Regions from separate parts of the Paenibacillus sp. Negev47 genome, predicted to be linked through region 1. Evidence: predicted binding sites of a transcription regulator. Region 1 holds the regulator's gene; the other holds the start of a gene.

What was found. Region 1 encodes Rex, which represses fermentation and respiration genes when NADH is low (regulators of the CRP and FNR family bind a similar motif). Its sites were predicted from a motif close to TTGTGAAATATTTCACAA; they were not measured.
Region 2: the regulator Rex is predicted to act here: its motif matches at 6,015-6,032, upstream of AC4G47_RS28160 (formate/nitrite transporter family protein).

What each region holds. Positions count from the first base shown of each region.
Region 1 covers NZ_CM177754.1:2,404,971-2,412,494, forward strand. The annotation lists gene AC4G47_RS11105 (tetratricopeptide repeat protein) at 1-303, shown strand, start outside; gene dinG (ATP-dependent DNA helicase DinG) at 447-3,308, shown strand; gene AC4G47_RS11115 (redox-sensing transcriptional repressor Rex) at 3,522-4,175, shown strand; gene AC4G47_RS11120 (amidohydrolase) at 4,162-5,466, shown strand; gene AC4G47_RS11125 (hypothetical protein) at 5,506-6,036, shown strand; gene AC4G47_RS11130 (hypothetical protein) at 6,336-6,863, shown strand; gene AC4G47_RS11135 (AAA family ATPase) at 6,856-7,524, shown strand, end outside.
Region 2 covers NZ_CM177754.1:6,269,021-6,276,544, forward strand. The annotation lists gene AC4G47_RS28135 (molybdopterin-containing oxidoreductase family protein) at 1-540, opposite strand, end outside; gene AC4G47_RS28140 (DUF4179 domain-containing protein) at 948-2,063, opposite strand; gene AC4G47_RS28145 (RNA polymerase sigma factor) at 2,032-2,616, opposite strand; gene AC4G47_RS28150 (hypothetical protein) at 3,077-3,331, shown strand; gene AC4G47_RS28155 (AbrB/MazE/SpoVT family DNA-binding domain-containing protein) at 3,789-3,926, opposite strand; gene AC4G47_RS28160 (formate/nitrite transporter family protein) at 5,049-5,900, opposite strand; gene AC4G47_RS28165 (FAD-dependent oxidoreductase) at 6,179-7,524, opposite strand, start outside.

The DNA of each region.
Region 1 (7,524 bases):
GAGAGTGCATTGACTCGTTTTTACCTGGCGCTCGCGTATCTGAATCTGGAACAAATGGCGGAAGCCGGGACACATTTGCAGCAGATCATGTACCTTAAGGGTTCTCCTCGCTTGAAAGGGCTTGTATGTAACGCCCTGGGCTGTATTCAAGCCAAGCTTGCGAATCCGGAAGCTGCATGTTCACTCTTTGCACAGGCCCTTCAGCATGACCCAACATTGACCGAACCACTGTACAACATGGAAGCTTGCAGGTTGAACAGAGGAAAATTGCAATATGCAAATCAGCTGACGACCCTCCATTAAAGGGGGTATTCGGCGACAAGAAAACGGTGTTCCCTCCTTTGGCATAGCGGCGGGGACACCGCTTTTTTGTCAGTTAATTTTCAAATCCCCTTTTTTTTGCTATGCTGTAACATAGACTGGAATGGAAGGGACCGTACATTGCAATGAAATTTGCCGTATTGGATTTCGAAACAACCGGCACGCAGTCCGACGGTGAGATTATACAAGCCGGACTTGCCATCATAGATCATGACTACAGCATAACTCAAATATATAGTTCTTATGTGAACCCTGGTGTACCGATTCCCCCGTTTATTTCGGGGTTAACGGGTATTACCGATGAAGATGTAGCGGACGCTCCATCACTCGAAGAGATGATGATGGAAATGGTTCCGCTGCTTAATGATGTGGTTCTTGTTGGACACAATGTAGCTTTTGATTTTCACTTTTTGCAGAATGCTCTCGACCGTTGCGGTTATTTACCGTTCACTGGTCGCATTCTGGACACGATTGATTTTCTGAAGATTACGTTCCCATCACTTGGTTCTTATCAACTCGGTTATGTATCTTCTGAATTTGGCTTTCAGCATGATCGCCCTCATCAGGCAGACAGTGATGCACTGGCGACAGCTTATGTGCTGCTCAAGTGTCTGGATGAGTTGAAGGAATTACCGCTCATAACGATTCAGCGGCTCAGTGACCTGTTTGCACCAGAAGACAGTGACTTGGGTTGGTTCTTGGACGGAATGCGCAGTGAGAAGGAATCAGAGCCGATTCAGGACCTGGACGGACATGCCTATTATCGTCAGCTTGCTCTTAATGTGAGTGATTGGACCGATATTGGTGCACCACGCGATGAGCGGGAGGGTAACCCCCTCGATGGTGTAAGCTTTGAACAGTTTATGGACCAGGTCCGAGAGAATCTGAAGGATACGCTGGATCATTATGAAGAGCGTGAGGCGCAGACTCAGATGTTCAGCAGTGTAAGGCAAGCCCTGGACGAAGAGAAACATCTCTTGATTGAGGCTGGAACAGGGACTGGTAAATCTCTGGGTTATCTATTACCTGCTATTTACGAAAGTGTGAAGCAAGAACAGAAAGTCATGGTCAGCACCCATACGATCAATCTGCAGGAGCAATTGAGAGAGCGGGACATTCCGATGCTGACTCAAGTGGTTCCGTTTCCGTTTAAGGCTGCTGTATTCAAAGGACGTGGACATTACCTCTGCCTGCGCAAATTTGAACACAAAATCAATAAACGTGAATTCGCTACCCCGAAAGAGGATTATTTCACAGCGGCTCAGATGATTGTCTGGCTTACGCAGACCGAAACCGGAGATGATGAGGAACTTAATCTTAGCGGACGCGGAGGAGACTTCTGGGAGACGGTACAGAGCGAATCCGAGTCCTGTCTGGGTAGATCCTGTCCATGGTTCCGCAAATGTTTCTACCATCGCGCCAAACATGAGGCAGGGTTGTCGGATATCGTAATTACGAATCACTCTAAATTATTTACGGATGTAAAAGCAGCGCATCAGTTACTGCCAGCCTATGAGAGTCTTGTGATCGATGAGGCACATCATCTGGAGGATGTCGCTGGTAAGCATCTTGGAATGCATATGAAATATTTTACCTTGGTTCATACACTGACTCGCCTGTTTAAAGACAGTCGTAATGGTCAGCTGCCTATGCTTCGTTCGCAGTTATCCGGGCATGAAAATTCGGTGCAATGGGGCTCAATGGTGGATCAGATGTTCCCACTCGCTCTTGAAGTTAAGGAGCTATGGGATCGAATGAGTGATGCCTTGTTCGGCCTTTTACCTGAACGAAGTGATGCTTCACCAGGAGAAACGGGGCAATTTTCCCTGCGTCTGAAGGCATCTCAGAAACCGGCCAAATGGCAGGAATTGCAGGATCTGGAGAACCAGATCTATGTGACATTAGGCGATTTGGTTCGCAAAGGGGACAAATTGCTGCTTGAGGTGAAAGAAGATCAGGATGATTATCAATCAGATAGCCTGATCACGGACATTACAGGTCTGCTGAAAGATCTGACCACATTGAAGGAGAATCTGCGGTTCTTCATGCGTATGGATGATGCCAAAACGGTGTACTGGATGGAAGCCAGCGGCCAGTTCCGCAGTAAATCTCTCCAGCTGTATGCCGTACCTGTAGATGTCAGTGCACAACTTAAGGATTTGTTTTTCGACAAAAAGAAAAGCGTTGTGCTTACATCGGCTACGCTCTCTGTAGATAAGTCATTCCAGTTCATGATTGAACAGCTTGGCTTGCAGGAAGCCTCCGAGAATAATCGGCTGTTAACGTCGATGCTGCCATCACCTTTCAATTATCGCGATCAGGCACTTCTGGTGATTCCGCGTGATTTTCCAAGTGTGAAAGGCAGTGTGGGTGATGCGCACTTTGTCAATATGCTGGTGCACTCACTCGCAGAGACTGCAATTGCCACTCGTGGACGCATGATGGTTCTGTTTACTTCATACAAGATGCTGCGACAGGTCTATGATCCGCTGAAGGAGGCTCTGTCTGGTAACGATATCTCTTTGCTGGGGCAAGGCGTTGACAGTGGAAGTCGCTCCAAATTGACTCGCAGGTTCCAGGAGGCAAAAGCTACGGTGCTTCTGGGCACAAGCAGCTTCTGGGAGGGTGTAGATATCCCGGGAGAAGCGCTAACCTGTCTCGCTATCGTGCGCCTGCCTTTCCAACCACCAAATCATCCGTTGGTGGAAGCCAAGAGTGAGTTGCTTCAGGAGCAAAAGAAAAATCCGTTCCTGAAACTGTCCGTGCCGCAAGCGGTCATTCGTTTCAAGCAAGGATTTGGCCGATTGGTGCGTACAGCGAAGGACAGAGGTATTGTCATTGTTTATGATACAAGGGTGATTGAAGCGTATTATGGTAAATTCTTCTTATATTCATTACCTGGTCCCAAAATGGAGCATATGCTCACAGAGCAGATGGTTCCACGAATTACCGAGTGGTTGGAAAAACCTGCTAAAGAACAAGAATAATCGGTTGTTTTGTTCGTTATATCATTGCATGACGCTACAGTTTGGCGTTAAACTTTATGAGATCTTTCGGATCAACACAGCTGCACGTAAGAACTTATAACCTAAATCACAAGGAGCATTCTGTATAAAAAGTCACTTCTATCTTTGAATTTATACAGAGTGCTCATCTTTTCATCTACTATTTTATCGTGGCCATGGTAAGGGGGAGCAAGAATGAAATCAGATAAAATTTCGGAAGCGGTGGTACGACGTCTGCCTGTGTACTTGCGATATTTGAGCGAGTTGCATCAGCGTGAGGTGGCTACTGTTTCCTCTCAAGAACTCGGACAGAGGCTGGATCTGAATCCAGCCCAAATTCGAAAAGACCTGGCTTACTTCGGTGATTTTGGTCGTAAAGGGATCGGGTATGATGTATCCTATTTGATCGAGAAGATTCGTCACATTCTCAAGATTGATCAGCAAATTAATGTAGCTCTGGTAGGAGCGGGTAATCTCGGACAGGCCTTGTCCAACTACAACGCATATCTGAAAGACAATATGAAGATTGTTGCTGTATTCGATGCATACGGACCGAAGATTGGCAGTCAAATCAACAGTTTGACGGTGAAACCAATGAATGAATTGACGGAAGCGGTGCAAACGGACAATATCCGCATCGGAATTATCACGGTTCCAGATACGGAAGCCCAAAATGTAGCCGATCAGCTAATTGAATCGGGAATTGAAGCAATTCTTAATTTTGCGCCAACAATTCTAAAAACACCGCCGCATATCCGCATTCACCATGCTGATTTTACGACGGATCTGCTTAGTTTGGCCTATTACTTGGAGACTGGAAAGGACGAAGAGGAAGATGACAACAAATAGATGGGTAATCCACAACGGTAAATTTGCCGTTAATGAAGGCGCAACATGGAATGTGGTTCAAGGTTACATGGTTGTCGAGAATGACAAGATTGTGCATATTGGTGAGACATTGCCGGATGGAGACGAAAATTGTACCAAAGTGGATGGAAAAGGATTGTTCTTCCTGCCGGGTCTGATCAATACGCATGGTCATGCAGCGATGTCGCTGCTCAGAGGACATGGAGACGATCTTGCGCTGCAAGTATGGTTGCAGGAAAAAATGTGGCCGATGGAAGCGAAGATGACTTCACAAGATGTATACTGGGGAACTTCGCTATCGGTGCTTGAAATGTTGAAAGGTGGAACTACAGCCTTCCTGGACATGTATGATCACATGGATCAGGTTGCCAAAGTCGTGGAACAGTCCGGCGTTAGAGCAGCATTGGCACGCGGTGTCATTGGGCTGTGCTCGGAAGAAGAGCAATTGCGGAAGCTGGAGGAGTCGGCTGCTTTTGCGCGTGAGTGGAATGGACAGGCAGATGGACGTATTACAACCGTAATCTCGCCACACGCGCCATATACTTGCCCTCCTGACTACATAGAGAAGCTTGTACAGGTTGCGAACGACCTAAACCTTCCTCTCCATACACATATGTCGGAAACGCTTCGTGAAGTGGAGCAGAACGTGGCTGATTATGGCCTGCGTCCTGTGGCACATCTGGAGAAACTGGGCTTTTTCTCCCGTCCATCCCTGGTTGCACATGCGGTGCATCTGAATGATGAAGAGATTGAGATTCTGGCCCGTCATGATGTGGCTGTATCCCATAACCCGGGTAGTAACCTGAAACTTGCTTCAGGTGTTGCACGGGTACCTGCTTTGCTGAAAGCGGGAGTTACCGTGTCACTCGGAACAGACGGACCGGCAAGCAACAACAACCTGGATATGTTCGAGGAAATGAGACTGGCTGCATTGATTCATAAAGGCGTGTCCGGTGACCCGACTGCAGTGCCTGCAGGAGAAGCATTACTGCTTGGCACGTCATACGGTGCCAAATCCATCTTCTTAAACAATACTGGAGCACTTCAGGTCGGCATGAAGGCTGATTTTATCGCCCTGGACATTGAACAGGCACATTTCTATCCACATACAGACCTGATCTCGCATACGATCTATTCGGCTTCTGCCAAAGATGTAGAGCACGTATGGGTGGATGGGAAGCAAGTGGTGAAGCATGGCGAATGTCTGACGCTGGATGAAGAGCGCATTTTGCGTGAGTCTCAATTGGCATTTGATGGTCTGCTTGCTCGTTAATTGCAGGACAGAGCATCATAGGGAAAGGAAGTTCGGCTTTTGAAGAAAAAAAAGAAGTGGATATGGATTTCGCTACTTGCACTGGTTCTGATTCTGTTTGGACTTCAGCGTTATTACGTCTATGTCACGCAGGACCAGCGCAAGGAAGAAGCGCTCGCCATAGAGGTAGCACAGGAGCAACTGGGCATTACATCCTATAATGAATTGCGAAAGTACATTTGGGGAGATAAAGAAGGCTCTGATAACATCTACTGGACCCTGATCGGCAAAAACAAGGATAACCAGGATGTTATGGTCTGGGTGAAATTCGATGCAAACAATCAACCTGCTACGGGTGCAAACGCTATACACAGCGAGTTGCTGCAGAATGGCATGTCCGAAACGCAGATACGCAATCGCTTTAGTTCTGAAGTTCCTGCCGGTGAAATTAAAAGAATCATGCCCGGAGTTGTGAATGGAATATATGTGTGGCAAGTGTATTATAAAGACGGTACGCATAACCACTATCGCTTTTATCGTTTTAGCAATGGAGAACAGGTGGACCTGGTCTACACACTACCGAACAGTTAGAACAAATAGCGTGATTCGACTAGTAAATTTTGAAATGAAAGAACCGGCAGGCGGATATCCGACTGAACCGGTTCTTTGTGTTGTCTGTAAACATATTTGATTTAAATAGTTAAAATTAATAATTTATTCATATTTTCGCCTTCGAAATTGTATATACGATGTGATATACTCAGATATGTACTCGAAGTTACATTCAAAACAAATAGTCCTGTCGGAATTTTAGCAGGAGTCTATGTGCACATATTCGTTTATACCAATAAGCCAGTAGGTTAGGCCAAAATCTGGGAGGGGTAATTCACTTGAAGCTAAAAGTATTGCCTATTGCTTTAACTGCCGTCATTTCAGCCGTTGTGTTGTTTGGAGGTTGGTTTGTGTATCGACAGGTGGCTGTGCAGAATCCGATTGAAAAGATGGTTACCCAGTACGATGGAGTCAATGACGTTCAATTAACTATTAACCGCAATGACGTACAATTGAAACTGGATTTGCAACCCGATGTTGATTTGGGCAGACTGGTACAATATATTCACAAAGAAGGACAGACCTTGATTGGAACACGTTCACTAAAATTGGATGTTGTGGATCATTCCAGTGAAGCACTGGAAAGTTGGTGGGGTGATGCGATGTTTACCGTAGCTCAGGCGATGGAGAACAAGCAGTACACCGAGATTACACCAACGTTGTCGAAGATGGCGACGAATGGTATGAAGGTAAATACAGCTATGGATGACAACAATGTATATGTCAGTCTCAGAGACGGAGATGCCAGCAAGTTTATTATTCTGCCGCGTGTGCCCGGTCAGATAGGAGTGTGGCCTAATGCCTAAGTGGACAAAAGAAGTTGCCATCGGATTTTTTCCCGTGTTGATCATTTTCCTTGCTTTTACTGGTGTTAATATTGTTCCGATTCTGATTGCAGCGGTGATTGTCGGAGCTTTGCTGTTCATGATGCAAATGCGAGGCGGGATTACAGTAGGCGCTGCACAGGAACGTAAACGGAAGAAAAAAGGACCTTCCAAGCTTACTTTTGAAGAAATTGGAGGTCAGGACAGTGCCAAGCAGGAATTGCGTGAAGCACTTGACTTTCTCATCAAACATGAAGAAATCCGCAAGTTCGGGATTCGCCCGTTAAAAGGGATTTTGCTGACGGGCCCTCCAGGAACGGGGAAAACGTTGATGGCGAAGGCTGCTGCCCATTACACGGATTCTGTTTTCGTAGCAGCAGCGGGTAGTGAATTCGTGGAAATGTATGTGGGTGTGGGTGCCAGCAGAATTCGGGATTTGTTCAAGGACGCGAGAACCCGTGCCACCAAGGAAAATAAGGAAAATGCTATTATCTTTATCGATGAGATCGATGTCATCGGGGGTAAACGTGAAGGTGGTCAACAGCGTGAATATGATCAGACCCTGAATCAACTCCTGACGGAAATGGATGGAATCTATTCTTCTGATACGCCAAGAATTCTGGTTATCGCTGCAACGAACCGC
Region 2 (7,524 bases), 2.9 Mb from region 1:
CACAATATTGCCGCCCCATACCAGGATGAGATCCGCATGCTCCGTATCTTCCGGCACCGTTCCCCGGTTGGCGCCCATCGTATATTTCCAGCCGGTATTTCCGGCCGCATTACAGATCGTCTGCTCCAGCACACTTGCACCTAGCGCATTGAAGAAACGTCGGTCCATGCCGTCTACACCAAGAATGCCCATGTTGCCGTAGAAGCTGTAGGGCAGGATGCTCTCGGGGCCATAGGTTTCAGACAATGCAGTGAATTTTGTCGTAATCTCTCGAATCGCTTCATCCCAACTCATTCGTTCGAACTTACCTTCGCCTTTGACTCCTACACGTTTCATCGGATATTGTAGACGCTCGGGGTGATACACCCGCTCGGTCATATTTCTGACTTTATTACAGATGGCACCCTTCGTTATCGGATGGTCCGGATTGCCTGCCACCTTCACAATTCTACCGTTCTCTTTATGTAACAACAGACCACAAGTGTCCGGACAATCGAGCGGGCATACCGCTGCAAATACCCCATTCTCCTGATCGATCATCGTATGGCTCCCCCTCTTTAAAAGCTATCCCTATATCATATCTTCTTCGAGGTTATCACGTAAAGAGAACAGTATGTTTTCTCCCGAAATTCACCGCTATAGCAGCTTTAAATTATTTTCAAAAAAATGTTTTGTCGTTTGATTCAACTTCAGATTTCAGGGGTAAATTAAAAATAAGGCATTAGGCTAGTGTTTCCCCACTTCCTCCTTATGCCATATCATGGACCACTCCCGAAATTCGCCATGAACAGGTTTCGTTCCCCCGAACCTTGTCATGGCGAATTTATTTTGCGTTAAAATCCGACAAGTACTTCATAAAAAACGATACCGGTCTGCTCCATCACAGCATATTCGTTAGGCAGGTCAAGGTCGTTAACTGGGGTGACCCAATTACTGACCTTTTATAATTACTTTTTAATTTGAACTTCTACCTCAAGATTAGTTAGGTACTGTTTTAAAACCTCACCGTTTGTATCCTGTTTAAATGATCCATTCTCATTAATTTCAATAATGTAAGGTTTGATTGTTATTTTGTCTGGTATTGTATTATAAGGCTGGAATCGAATATCTGAGGTCAACTCGTTCCCATTCGTTTCATGCCATTCATTAGAACTAAGTAACTTTAGACTGTTTCCATCTGAATCGACAACGTCATAGGCTATGCTAAGTGTAAGTGGATCATACGCCTCTCCTTCTGGTAAACTCAACACAGTTGATAGATTCGTTGTTACTGGTGTAATTTCAACTTTCTGAAATTTTATTGTGAAATCTTCAGACTTCTTTGTCTCATTAATATTAGTCACAAAAGCGTCTGTTGCATTTTTCCCAACAGGGACTTCAATAGATAAAGTCTTGCTTTCTCCTTTAAGATCAACATTCAAAGTCAGATCAAAGGAATTAGGCAGTATTTTCCCTTCTTGGTTACGTAAATCTGAGAATTCAAGGATAACTGAATTGTTGTCAACACCGGCATATTGAAATACTCCAATGTCGTTTGAATTATCAGGACCAAAAGATTGAATATCTTCACCATTAATCAATAAACTTATATTTTTAATATCTTTTTTTAGTGGATTATTTGAGATTGATAATTCACTTGTTGGATTTCGCTCTAAGCTTAAGGAAACTCTCGTCCCATCATATATAATTTCCGGTACTACCAAAGATAGGTTTTCATTTGATGCACTTACGTTAGGGAAGTTAACTAAATTCTCATTAACTGCTACCCTTAACCCTAAGTCTCCTGCTAGCTTAAAGATACTCTTTACCCCAGGAACTTGTTGCAAAGATTCAGCCATTGTAGGTGACACAAATCCACTTGCAATCACCAGCGCTAAACTAGCAGCAACCGTTGTAGCAATAACACTTTTCTTCACTTTTCTTCTCCTTTCAATAGTGGTGATAGGTTTTATATTTTGTTCTTTAATTTTTGTCATAATGATATCTGAGAAATCCTTGTTTGGATCCATTTCACGAATTTTATTTATTACTTCATCCTCTTGTGGTTCCAAGTGTTTTTTCATGTTCTTCATGACCTCCATTTCTGTGTCTATTTAATTTTTTTCGAATACGTTCATATTTTTTTCTAGCATTTGCTGCAGTTATGTTAAGTACATGGCCCATCTCATCAAAAGAATACTCCTCTACAGCCCGTAACAGTAAAATGTACTTTTCATTGAAATTTAGCTGTTGCAGTAACACATCAATGTAATTTTTCTGGTTATCATTAGTTGATGAAACTGTGTTTAAATATTGAAAATCAAGAAGCAGTTGATAATCTCTGAATTTCTTCTTATTTAAATTTATAGAGTGGTTATACACGATCTTGTGAATCCAAGCAGAAAAAGAAACTGTTTTAGTATAGTCACCAATATGTTGATACACTTTAATGAAAATATCTTGAACTGCGTCATCTACTTGTTCTTTATCATTCAGTAAGTAATAACTATAGAGGTAAACTCTCTTCTGGTACTTCTCAATGATGACTCTGAACTTATCAGTATCGCCTTTCTTTATTTGCTGAATTACTTGATCAATTTCCTCACTGTCAATATTGCCTGGATGTTCAGAAGTCAATTGATATCGCCTCCTTCCTTGTACCTATATAACAATTGGAAAATTCAATTTGTGACACTTAGCTATTCTTTATTTTAGAAATCCTTCCGACTGTCATCTCCCTCCTCTTTGCTTGCAGCGATTCGTGTGATAAGTAGGGGGGAGTGATTTGTCTGCCTTCAGACACAGGGAAATAGAGCTTGTCTTACACCAAGTCCTTGCTCGATTATGTATTCCTTATTATTCAGCTTGACGAGGTCATGTAAAGCCGGCGGTTGCCATCGTTTGTACCGGGCATCCGGTTCTTGCAGCAAAGTTTGCCCAATGGCTCGAAGCAGATTATACGCAACCAAACCCGCACAGAGGAGCCTAAAGAAGGCCTGCAATGCGCAGAAACCAGGAAAAGGGCTCATTCACGATTCGGACCGAGGCATCATTTCACCATTTATGGTAGAGGAAATATGCAAATCCATCGTGATGGATGTACGAACATGAAGAAAAGAAAGATTTAATTAAAATCAAAATCGTTCATTTGATGGAAATTATTCTAGGGGTAGATATTCCGGGGTTGCAAAGTGCTTATCTTATCGCAAGTGTTGAACATAACAGAGGTGCACGAGAAATTTGCTCGGTGGGTGAAGTTGAACATACGATTCATATTAATATGCCTTGGCCTATCCCGGATGTTCACGAAAAGTATCGCAATGATATTTCAAAATCTTGCGATACTTTCTAATTGTTCTGCATGGATCTCGTCTTCAGTTCATGTCCTAACGTCCTGGGTAAGAGCTGCGCGAATCTCGTCCGGATCGGAGAGAGCAGCAACATGCCGGTCGCTTGGGGGGTTGTCTCATTCAGTTTTTGAATTAACTGACTCATTCGTCCTTGGGATACACCTATCAGCTCAGCCCTTTTTTTGTCATGCAGAAGGTTACTCTTTCATAGCCTTAGCAAGCCGAAGCGCTGCATCCTTACTGCGAGTAGGCTTCCATTCAAAAGGACGTTCTGTCGGTTTTTTTCAATGGAAGGAACCACTTCTTTTTAGAAGCTTTTCGTTCCTCTCCCTACGTAGCAGAAAGCAGACCCTAAAGCTTCTTTTATACATGAACTGCAAATGAAATAATCTTTAAAGTAGGTAAGTTGCTCCGTTGCGGAAAAAAATGTACATTCACATGTTCTATACTTCCGCAAAATTATGCGTGGATCATCAAAAAATATTCAATTGGATCTCCATGCTCGATCCCCAGGTTACGCTTCAGTTCAATAGGCAATACAATACGTCCAAGTGCGTCTATGTGGCGTACCATTCCCGTATCTTTATCTTTTTTCATCACTGTTTCCTCTCCTATTTTTTCCTTATTGTACCATATCACTTATAGTTCTATCGGACATTAAGACAATGTTATCTATGGAATGTTCGGGTTTTTAACAAAATAGGCAAGCCGCAGAGCTGGCCAAGTATCCAAATCGCCTTAAAAACGAACGTTGGTTGTCTTCAATATCTGTTAAGGCTCAGTGCGGGGTGTGAAGCGCGGCACAGGGACCTAGAGCGCCTTGGCCGGGACGGCTTAGGCGCTCTAGGTCTCGGGCCAAGTACCCCGCAGCGGTGCGTACCGGCTCCTAGGTGGCCGCTCTTGCCGCCATAGAGCCGGTAGCATCAGCCCTAACGCCTTAATCTCTTGCCCTGGTCTCCTTGATTGGTATAAACACTCCTGCAACACCTTCGATCCTCCTGCAGAAGCTGAAGCCCTTCCTGATCCGTAAGCCTTCCCTTATAGGTTGGTTTAAACCAAACCTAGGTTGCAACTAGGATACAAAAAAGGCGTTCCCAACAATCCAGGAATGCCCTTATCTTAGAACCTATTTGTAATAGTAATTTCTGGATTCATGTACGCGCCGATATAATTTTATCGAACGCAATCCAATCCCAATCATCGTCATACTGAAACTATATTTCCTTCCGAAACGTACACAAATGAGACCCGTCAACTCTTTAAATTGGTGATAAAATCAATAATATTATGCACTAACTTCATCATGTATAATTGATGTATAGATACTTTTTGGTGGTTTAGTTAACCGGTAATAAAATCTATATTCGAATGGAGATAAGTGCTATGGAGTACCGATTTGAACAAGGTTACTTTTTGATTTATTTTCCTGCTAGAAGTACCAGTACTGGAGACATTATGGTGGTTAAATTATTAGACAGTCCATTTAAAGATAGAATTGAATTCCTTATAAATAGCAAAAACTATGAGTGCACATCACGTAATGAATATTTAACGTTTGAGCCAAATTCAAACAATAAATCTGAAAAGCCCGGTGCATTCTCAGCGGTACGAAGTGAGTACAATCGAATGTGGGCAACAATGAATTCATATTTTGAATAGTAAAAATTTAATTGGCAGTTGGGGACGACCTACGTGTACACATGCTACGAAATGTGCCCTCTATGCCTGTTTGCTCCACATCGCTCTAGCCTCAGTCTCCACTGGTTCGATTGATGTCACTATCTCTGGCTTCACTTTCGGCTCCAACTTACGCAGGTACACCACCCAATATGCTGCAGCTACAAACAGAGCACCACCAGTCAGATTCCCGAGCCATACCGGAATGAAATTCATTACATATTGTCCCCATGAATAATATCCTTCGAAGATTGCTGCCGGGATGAGGAACATATTGGCCACAACGTGCTGAAATCCAATCGCCACAAATGCCATCGTTGGAAACCAAATGCCCAGTACCTTGCCACTCATCGTATCTGATGCATAAGATAGCCACACGGCCAGCGCAACCAGCCAGTTACAGCCGATTCCGGAGATAAAAGCCTGCAGGAAACCGTCATGCAGCTTATGCCCAGCCATATCCACGACTTTAGCCAGATATACACCCTCTCCAGTCAGACCAAGCACATGTCCAAATGCGTATGCGACAAACAAGGCTCCAACAAAGTTACCAATCGTCACTAAAGTTAGATTTTTCAACATGCTACCCGCGGATAATTTTCGTGCAATCGTAGCAAGCGGAACTGCCATCATATTTCCTGTCAGCAACTCGCCACCACCAATGAGTACCATGATCAACCCAACCGGGAACACCGCTGCTCCAATCAGATTAACCAGACTTCCCCACTCTGCTGGCGCAGAAGCGATCACCCGAATATCCAGTAGAAATCCCAGCGCGATAAAAGCCCCTGCCAAAAAACTGAGTACCAGTACAGACGATGCCGGGTATTGAGCCTTCTTCATTCCTGTTTGCGCCGTATATTGTGCAACCTCAAGAGGTGTTTTTGCTGCCATATCATTCATCCTTTCCTTTATTGTTCATACATCATTGAAATAAAACCATTTGGAAATTCCTTAGTTACGCGTCGAACGCCATATCCTAATTGTATCTCGGCTATACGCAAAACTTTGTGCAAATTATCACAATGTTATTTATAAAAGTTGTTATTAAGATCGTCATTCAAGGCCTGTGACAGTAAGAGATATAACGCAGGCTATTATGTAACTCCATACAAATATCAAAAAAAAGACTGGCGATATACTCGCCAGTCTTTGTGTATTTTATGGCTTCCTTACACCATTGCTGGTGCTTTCACTTCGATCGGAGGCAGTGCTTGCAGACCCGCCGTGTTCAGGAAGTTCCACGGTTTGTTGTAATGTGGCTGGAAGAAGAAGTCGATGAAGGCCAGCTCATCTACGGTCATGTTGTTTTGGATGCAGACCGAAATCGTATTAATCGATTGAGTCAGATCAACCTGTGACATTACTTGCGCTCCGACAATTCGACGAGTAGCCTGCTCATATACCACTTTAAGCAACAGTTTCTCAGCCGTTGGCATGAACTCCGGACGGTAGCTGTCTTCCAGTACGACGGATTCCACAATCAGACCCTCGTCAGCAGCAGACGTTTCCGTCATCCCTGTACCCGCGATATTTTGCTCATAAATTTTGATACCCGATGTTCCTTGTGTGCCCATATACGGTGTCGTAGGACGAACCAGGTTGCGAGCTACCAGTGTACCCATCCGCACGGCGTTGGTCGCCAGTGGAATGTATGATGCTTTGCCTGTCGGGTTGTAATGAATTGCACAGCTGTCGCCCGCAGCGAAGACGTCTTTTTGACTGGTTTGCATATATTTATCCACGATGATCGCGCCGTTTGGCAGCATATCCACTTGGCCTTTGAGCAGTTCGGTATTTGGACGGAAGCCGATGCACAGAATAACCAGATCGGTCTCAAACTCCCCTTTGGACGTGACTACTTTAGTTACTTTGCCATTCTCTCCAGTAAACTTCTGTACCGTTTGACCAAGAACCAGCTTGATGCCGCGTCCAGTCAGAGTATCTTCGATCGCATCCGTGAATTCAGGGTCCAGGTATTTGTTCAAAATCCGGTCCACACTGTCGATCAGGGTAACTTCCTTGCCGTTCATCTGGAAAGCTTCCACCAGCTCTACGCCGATATATCCTGCACCTACAACGGTAACGCGTTTGGCGTCTTTGGCTTTTTCAATAATCGTGTTGGAGTGATTGTAGTTTTTGCAAAGTAAAATGTTATCCATTTCGATGCCTTCCAGCTTCGGAACAACAGGCCATGAACCTGTTGTCACGATCAGTTTGTCAAACGTTTCTTCAAATTCTTCCCCAGTTTTCAGGTTTTTAGCCTGAAGAGTATGACCCTCGGCATCGACTGCCGTCACTTCATGAAGCATCTTGGTTACAACACCAAGCTCTGCTAACTGATTAGGCGAAGAATAGAACAAGCCGTCAGGATCTTTCACGACCCCGCCTACGTAGAGCGCAATGCCACAAGATAGGAAGGAGATATTGTCATTGCGTTCATACACCGTGATAGTAGCATCCGGGTACAATTTGGCGGTATTTACGATGGCTGCGGTCCCTGCGTGTGTACATCCGA